2 regions of the Mesobacillus sp. ABV4_180 genome follow, and region 2 is predicted to be linked to the other one. Evidence: a T-box and tRNA genes for the amino acid it is inferred to sense, from the RefSeq annotation. Region 2 holds a T-box; the other holds one or more tRNA genes.
What was found. The T-box of region 2 lies ahead of trpS (tryptophan--tRNA ligase). A T-box ahead of a tRNA ligase gene usually reads a tRNA of that ligase, here a tRNA-Trp.
Positions count from the first base shown of each region.

Region 1: it has a tRNA-Trp gene. The T-box ahead of trpS (tryptophan--tRNA ligase) is inferred to sense a tRNA for this amino acid. The anticodon was not compared.

Region 1 is NZ_JBSWTJ010000001.1:3,647,391-3,651,449, forward strand. It holds gene queG (tRNA epoxyqueuosine(34) reductase QueG) at 1-677, opposite strand, end outside; gene ACXAEA_RS18610 (B3/B4 domain-containing protein) at 781-1,449, shown strand; tRNA gene ACXAEA_RS18615 (tRNA-Gly) at 1,608-1,681, opposite strand; tRNA gene ACXAEA_RS18620 (tRNA-Leu) at 1,733-1,817, opposite strand; tRNA gene ACXAEA_RS18625 (tRNA-Cys) at 1,860-1,934, opposite strand; tRNA gene ACXAEA_RS18630 (tRNA-Gly) at 1,943-2,017, opposite strand; tRNA gene ACXAEA_RS18635 (tRNA-Gln) at 2,022-2,096, opposite strand; tRNA gene ACXAEA_RS18640 (tRNA-His) at 2,135-2,210, opposite strand; tRNA gene ACXAEA_RS18645 (tRNA-Trp) at 2,222-2,295, opposite strand; tRNA gene ACXAEA_RS18650 (tRNA-Tyr) at 2,302-2,386, opposite strand; tRNA gene ACXAEA_RS18655 (tRNA-Phe) at 2,457-2,532, opposite strand; tRNA gene ACXAEA_RS18660 (tRNA-Asp) at 2,538-2,613, opposite strand; tRNA gene ACXAEA_RS18665 (tRNA-Met) at 2,654-2,727, opposite strand; tRNA gene ACXAEA_RS18670 (tRNA-Val) at 2,746-2,821, opposite strand; tRNA gene ACXAEA_RS18675 (tRNA-Glu) at 2,842-2,913, opposite strand; tRNA gene ACXAEA_RS18680 (tRNA-Ser) at 2,930-3,021, opposite strand; tRNA gene ACXAEA_RS18685 (tRNA-Asn) at 3,025-3,099, opposite strand; rRNA gene rrf (5S ribosomal RNA) at 3,167-3,282, opposite strand; rRNA gene ACXAEA_RS18695 (23S ribosomal RNA) at 3,431-4,059, opposite strand, start outside.
Region 2 is NZ_JBSWTJ010000001.1:3,385,647-3,389,705, reverse strand. It holds gene opp4C (oligopeptide ABC transporter permease) at 1-554, shown strand, start outside; gene ACXAEA_RS17380 (YuzI family membrane protein) at 1,105-1,323, shown strand; gene ACXAEA_RS17375 (DUF3603 family protein) at 1,405-2,151, shown strand; gene trpS (tryptophan--tRNA ligase) at 2,227-3,216, opposite strand; T-box leader at 3,306-3,532, opposite strand; gene ACXAEA_RS17365 (DUF3899 domain-containing protein) at 3,605-3,964, opposite strand.

The DNA.
Region 1 (4,059 bases), 260 kb from region 2:
GCAAGAAAGCCCTTTGTTTGCGTAACGAAGGCAATACACCTCTGCGCATCAAGCTGCCCGCCCTGCACCAAAGCACCCGTAGGGCAGACATCCACACATTTATTGCAGCTGCCGCAGCGATCTTCCATAGGAGCATCAGGTTCAAATGGGATATTCGTAATCATTTCCCCTAAATACACATAGGATCCAAATTCAGGTGTGATGATTGAACAATTCTTTCCGCTCCAGCCAATGCCAGCCCGTTCAGCAACAGCCCTGTCAACCAGTTCCCCGGTATCGACCATTGACTTGAACCTGGCATCAGGAACCTTTTCAGCTATATACGCCTCGAGCTTTTGCAGCCGGTCTCGAAGCACAGTGTGATAATCAGTTCCCCATGATGCACGGCAGAAGATCCCTCTTCTTTCCCCCTTTTTGCTGACCACTGTTGTTCTCATCTTTGAAGGGTAAGCCAAGGCTATAGAGATAATTGACTTAGGACTTTCAAAAATCAGGGCAGGCTCCGTTCTCTTTTCAATGTCTTTTTCCTCAAACCCGGATTGATATTGAAGTTCCTGCTGTCTGTATAATCGGATTTTCATTTCCTCAAAAGCAGACGGGGCAGCAAAGCCAATTTTATCAATCCCAATCGTTTTGCTGTAAGCAATGATATCCCGTTTCAAGCTTAAGGTATCCATGGTAGTTCCTCCTTTCCAATTTGATATCTATATAAATCCTGACATTTAAAAGTAAATTACTTTTATGATAAACTATTTTAAAGCAGTTTTGGAGGTGGAATCAATGGAAATTCAAGTTACAAGCTCAATATGCGATCTCATTCCCGATTTTTCAGTAGGAATCATCGAATACAACGATATCCAGGTAGGCGCTTCTCCGCAAATGTTGAAAGGCAGGCTACAGCTTTTCCAGGAATCAATTTACTTTGACCTTTTGGAAAAGAGTATAACCGACCTCCAAGGCATCAAGGAATGGCGCGCCATATTCAAAACTACCGGAAAGGATCCCAATCGATACAGACACTCAGCCGAAGCTCTTTACCGGCGGGTAACAAAGCAAAACTATCTGCAGCCGATACATAGCGCAATCGACTTAAATAATTTCTTCTCACTAGAATACCAGACACCAATAGGAGTCTATGACAGTGATAAATTGCATGGGAATGTAACAATCAAAATTGGAGATGAAAGCGAAGAATACGCTGGACTGAACGGAAGGACAAATAACTTAGGCAACTTGATCGTCTCTGCTGATGACGAAGGCCCCTTCGGCAGCCCTTTCGTCGATTCGGCAAGAACCTCGGTTACAGAAAGTACGACAAACGCACTTCAAATCGTTTACTTAAGACCATCTTCTACTCACGAAGACAAGAAAAAAATGACGGAATCACTGATGAACATGTTCACCCAAATCCATGGTGGAACAGGCACGTATAAAATTGTGGGATGCTGATGCATCCTTTTTCTGTTCAACGACAATCAGAACCCATTAACAATCAATCTTTTATATAACTTTTTAGTTCAATTACATACTTACAATTGAATTCGTAAAAAGAAAAAACGCAACACTTCGTTTTAGAGAAACGAAATGCTGCGTTAGTCACGTATGTATGGAGCGGGTGATGGGAATCGAACCCACTACATCAGCTTGGAAGGCTGAGGTTTTACCAGTAAACTACACCCGCATACATATCTTTGAAAATAAAGAAAACAGGTTATCCTGTTTATATTAAAAGTGGTACCGGTGGTCGGGGTCGAACCGACACTCCAGAAGGAACACGATTTTGAGTCGTGCGCGTCTGCCAATTCCGCCACACCGGCATATTAAATTGATCTTTCTTACTGCTCACACTAGAAATCTAGTGGAGGCGGCAACCGGATTTGAACCGGTGAATAAAGGTTTTGCAGACCTTTGCCTTACCACTTGGCTATGCCGCCGAACATTTTGGAGCGGAAGACGGGATTCGAACCCGCGACCCCAACCTTGGCAAGGTTGTATTCTACCACTGAACTACTTCCGCAAAATGGCTGGGCTAGCTGGATTCGAACCAACGCATGACGGAGTCAAAGTCCGTTGCCTTACCGCTTGGCTATAGCCCAATATATTGTATGCAACAATATTAATTTTGTGATTATAATGGGGCGACTGATGGGAATCGAACCCACGAATGCCTGAACCACAATCAGGTGCGTTAACCACTTCGCCACAATCGCCATTATAAAATTGGCAGGGGTAGCAGGAATCGAACCCACACCAAAGGTTTTGGAGACCTTCGTTCTACCTTTAAACTATACCCCTGTAAAATGGTGGAGGGGGACGGATTCGAACCGCCGAACCCTGAGGGAGCGGATTTACAGTCCGCCGCGTTTAGCCACTTCGCTACCCCTCCATTATAACATGATTTCAAGTTTTAAAAAAGCCATTTCATCATGTTTCCTGGTACATCAGATTTGCATATATGGTGGCTCAGGACGGAATCGAACCGCCGACACAAGGATTTTCAGTCCTTTGCTCTACCGACTGAGCTACTGAGCCACAAATGGCGGTCCCGACCGGGATCGAACCGGCGATCTCCTGCGTGACAGGCAGGCATGTTAACCGCTACACCACGGGACCAAAGTATTTTCAAGTATATTACTTGAAAATAACTCATTGATTGCGGGGGCAGGATTTGAACCTGCGACCTTCGGGTTATGAGCCCGACGAGCTACCGGGCTGCTCCACCCCGCGACGGTAATAAAGTTTTTATGGTGGAGGATGACGGGATCGAACCGCCGACCCTCTGCTTGTAAGGCAGATGCTCTCCCAGCTGAGCTAATCCTCCATTGTTGTGAAAAAATCAAGTGACCCCTACGGGATTCGAACCCGTGTTACCGCCGTGAAAGGGCGGTGTCTTAACCGCTTGACCAAGGGGCCATGTATAAAGTTTATATGGCGGAGAGCAAGGGATTCGAACCCTTGAGACAGCGGTAACCGTCTACACGATTTCCAATCGTGCTCCTTCGACCTCTCGGACAGCTCTCCAAATGGCTCCGCAGGTAGGATTCGAACCTACGACCGCTCGGTTAACAGCCGAGTGCTCTACCACTGAGCTACTGCGGAATAATCAATATTTCTGCGACTTGGATTCACGATCCGTATCTGAGAAACTGGATGGAAAATGCATCCTGCCCGGCGGCGTCCTACTCTCACAGGGGGAAACCCCCAACTACCATCGGCGCTGAGAAGCTTAACTTCCGTGTTCGGTATGGGAACGGGTGTGACCTTCTCGCCATCGCCACCAGACATTTTTTTTCAAGACAATATCTATTATACTGCTTTTTATGCATTTTGCAAGAGAAATTTTTGAAAGTTATTTTGCTTTCGCAAAAAACTTTATTCCCTCAAAACTAGATAATGTGTAAGAAGAATTCAAGAAGAACGAATGATCTATTTGGTTAAGTCCTCGAACGATTAGTATCAGTCAGCTCCACACGTCACCGCGCTTCCACCTCTGACCTATCAACCTGATCATCTTTCAGGGTTCTTACTAGCTTGCGCTATGGGAAATCTCATCTTGAGGGGGGCTTCATGCTTAGATGCTTTCAGCACTTATCCCGTCCGCACATAGCTACCCAGCGATGCCTTTGGCAAGACAACTGGTACACCAGCGGTGCGTCCATCCCGGTCCTCTCGTACTAAGGACAGCTCCTCTCAAATTTCCTGCGCCCACGACGGATAGGGACCGAACTGTCTCACGACGTTCTGAACCCAGCTCGCGTACCGCTTTAATGGGCGAACAGCCCAACCCTTGGGACCGACTACAGCCCCAGGATGCGATGAGCCGACATCGAGGTGCCAAACCTCCCCGTCGATGTGGACTCTTGGGGGAGATAAGCCTGTTATCCCCGGGGTAGCTTTTATCCGTTGAGCGATGGCCCTTCCATGCGGAACCACCGGATCACTAAGCCCGACTTTCGTCCCTGCTCGACTTGTAGGTCTCGCAGTCAAGCTCCCTTGTGCCTTTACACTCTGCGAATGATTTCCAACCATTCTGAGGGAACCTTTGGGCGCCTCCGTTAC
Region 2 (4,059 bases):
TCGCCGGTTACTTTGGCGGTATTGTCGACAGCATGCTGATGCGCTTCACTGATTTCGTCCTGAACTTCCCATTCCTTGTATTCGTTATCGTATTGGCGACAATTTTTCATGGAAAAGTAAATGGATTGGTCATTTTGATCATGGTAATCAGCTTACTTAGCTGGGGCGGAGTTGCGAGGATTGTCCGAAGCAAGATTTTGGCAGAAAAAGAGAATGAGTACATTCTTGCTGCGATTTCAATCGGCTGCTCACCATTCAAAGTCATCACACAGCATTTGATTCCTAACGTCCTTTCCACAATCATCGTACAGGCAACAATCCTGTTTGCCTCCATGATTGTAGCAGAAACAGGATTAAGCTTCTTAGGATTTGGTGTCCCATCCGAAATTCCGAGCTGGGGTAACATGCTTGCATTCGCAAATGAACCAGACGTATTACAAGGAAAGCCGTGGATCTGGATTCCGCCAGCCCTTGCCATCACATTGACGATTTTATCAATTAACTTCGTTGGTGAAGGCCTGAAGGACGCATTGAATCCAAGATCACGCCGTTAAAAAATCTACCATATAAAGGTAGATTTTTTATTTTGTCGATATTTATTGGAACGGTGAGTTTACCGTAAGAGGTTCCTCAGGTAGCCGGCAATGTCTGAAGTAGCATCAGGTTCGGACAAGAAAGCAGCTGATCTCGTTGGAAATGTGCGAAGTAGGTATGGGTTCGGACAAAAAAACAAGTGCGCTAGCTCGTAATGTCCGAAGTAGCATCAGGTTCGGACAAAAAAGCAGCTAATCTCGTTAGAAATGTCCGAAGGAGGTATGGGTTCGGACAAAAAACCAAGTGCGCTCGCTCGTAATGTCTGAAGTAGCATCAGGTTCGGACAAAAAGCAGCTATGATCACCCGAATTGCACAAAGGTAACCCCAGTAATAATTCAAAAAGTAATTGGAATGATGAAACCGTGCTAAATTCAACTAAGAAGTGAAAATAATTTAGATATCTCGCTGTACTTTCTCACCAACTTACTTCATATGTATATAAAAAAATGGACAGGCCGGGGTGAGGGAAGTGTGTTATGTAAAATTTATAAGTGAATTGGTTCAATCTGATGATTTTTAGATTACTTGTTTTGACAATTGGATTTGGGATTGCTGTTTCGGGTGGAATAAGCACGATTGCTTATTTGAATATGATTATAGTCGGGCATGGCGTGGAAGAGTATCTTTCGTTCATTGCTGGAAGGATAGAATGCTACCTGTTGCCGGCTGGGATTGGAATCATATGGCTTAGTATTTATTGGCCCCATAATAATGAAAATGAAAATTGATCTTCCTTTAAAGGAATAATTTTACTTATTGCTGCCCATACTGATGGACAAACAGTTTCTTGAAGTGAGGGGTTATATATCATGTTGTATCTTCATGATGTCTGGGTAAACTGGTTCGAAGGGGAAGAGAACGGCTATAATGTCTGCCATTTTCACGAATGGCGCAAGGACGATGGGGTAGAACTTCTGGATCAGGTGCCGCTTCTGAAAATTGACCATCTGCTATTTAATTACATTGAAAATGATTTATCAGAGTTGCCTCAACAGCTTCTTGATGACATTTACCGCAAGGCATACTTGAGGAAGAACCATGAACGTACACAGCTTGATTACTGTTTCGTTGTTTCAGATGGTACAGGGATCCTGGCTGTTGATACAATTGGCTATAATATCCCGATTCGAAAGAGCCGTCTGATTCCGCGTCAGGAACAGCTGGTGTATGAAATGATCGAAAACCAGGATATCATTCAGTACGGATTCAATGACCAAACTGCTCTGAAGGATTTTCATATTTTATCGCCTTCTCCGGATTTAATGCGGGGATTGACGCGAAAGGAAAGACAATTGAAGCAATTGTTGTTCATGGCGATGGATCAGCTTAATTCTTCGAAAAACGTAGCAGAAGTCCGATACTGGTTCACTGAATGGAAACCAGAATTATATGAAGAAATACAACGCCGCTCGTTTGAAGATGTGTGGGAACAATTATATGAAGAAACTAAGTTCGGCTGGTCAGGAAAGCATGAGAAATTCTGTGAAAATTTAATAAAAGGACAGGCATTCTTCGAAAAACTGTGGGAGATGGAGCACGGTCCAAAAGTAAATTAGGAGCTGAGATCAATCAGCTCTCTTTTTGTGCGTAAGCATGAAAGAAGCTGACCTGAAAGTCAGCTCTTATTATGCTTATTTTCTTTTGCGGCCTAGCCCCATCGCATTCTCCATTTTTTTGACCATTTTGTTCGCGACATGGTTGGCTTTTTCAGCACCACGGTCGAGAATTTCATCAAGTTCTGGAGAATCGATCAATTCAAAGTATTTTTTCTGGATCGGTTCAATGACATCAACAACAACCTTCGCAAGGTCAGCTTTGAAATCTCCATATCCTTTTCCATCATATTGTGCTTCAATATCAGCAACTGGCATGCCTGTTAAAATTGAATAAATAGATAACAGGTTAGAAATTCCAGGCTTATTCTCTTTGTCATATTTCACGATTCCTTCAGAATCGGTCACAGCGCTTTTGATTTTCTTTTCAATTTGTTTTGGATCATCCAGCATCGAAATGAATGCCTTGCTGTTTGGATCTGACTTGCTCATTTTTTTCAATGGATCCTGCAGTGACATTACCCTTGCCCCAACCTTGGCAATCCGTACTTCAGGAATGGTAAAAATGTCATTGTATTTCTTGTTGAATCGTTCAGCAAGATCCCTTGTAAGTTCAAGGTGCTGCTTCTGGTCTTCACCGACAGGCACAAGATCCGTTCCGTAAAGAAGGATATCAGCTGCCATAAGTGGCGGGTAGGTTAAAAGTCCAGCTGAAACAGCTTCTTTCCCATGTGATTTATCCTTGAACTGGGTCATTCTTTCGAGTTCGCCGATATAGGCGACACATTGCATCATCCATCCCGCCTGAGCATGTGCCTGAACTTCCGACTGGATGAAAAGAGTAACCTTTTCAGGATCAATGCCGGAAGCAATGTACAACGCTGCCAGGCTCTTAATATTTTTGCGAAGCTGCATTCGGTCCTGAGGAACAGTAATCGCATGTTGGTCAACAATACAGAAATAACAATTATACTCATCCTGCAATTCCGTGAATTGCTTCATTGCGCCAATGTAGTTTCCGAGTGTAATGGTACCGCTTGGCTGAATACCGGAAAAAATAGTTTGCATGTAAAACGCCTCCTGTAAATAAGTAAATATCGTACTCTTTCCATATAAACTGGGGAAAAAGCATAAAAAAGACCATTCGTCCCTACATCAGTAGGGACGAATGGTCCGTGGTGCCACCCTAATTACTCAATAATGAGTCACTTTACCCATGCCGATTAAGCATGGATTCCTTTAACGCAGGAATTACGCCTGGCTCTACTAAAATTCAAACCAGAAGCTCAAAAGTCCATTCCAAATGCCAGGCTGTTTGTTCCCACCACCCACAAACTCTCTGAAAGCCTTAAACAAGTGTACTATTCTTCATCATTGCTTTTATGAAGCATTAAGATTTATTAAAAACGATTATAATCAAATATCTGTCAATTAGCAAGGGACGACAGCTGATTTTTTACAGGTAATATACATATAACGCAGAAAGCATCAGGATGAAATCCAAAAGTCCAGTGATGAGCAGGGGATGGGCATTGAATGTGATCATCTCGGATAATGGTGTCATCTCTTCGAAAGTCTTCTTTTTTTCTTCCTTGCCTGCAAAGACTGTGCGGAAAGAATAGGACATCGTATCAAAGAATCCTGAATTAACTGTGTATAGCAATAAGGATGAAAAAAGCAGAATACTTGCTATATAAAAAGAAATATTAATATAGTTGAGCAAAGAAAGTCCATGATAATAGATAAGAGATAGAACTAAAACGAACGTTTGCGATCCTAATACTCCAATAAAAATTTTCCCAACTCTTTTACTCATTTTTCTATTTCTCCCTTAAATTGTTATTTCATAAAAGCAATTTTCCGCATATACCGTCCAAATAAATCAAATATTACATTGGAAATTACATTGAT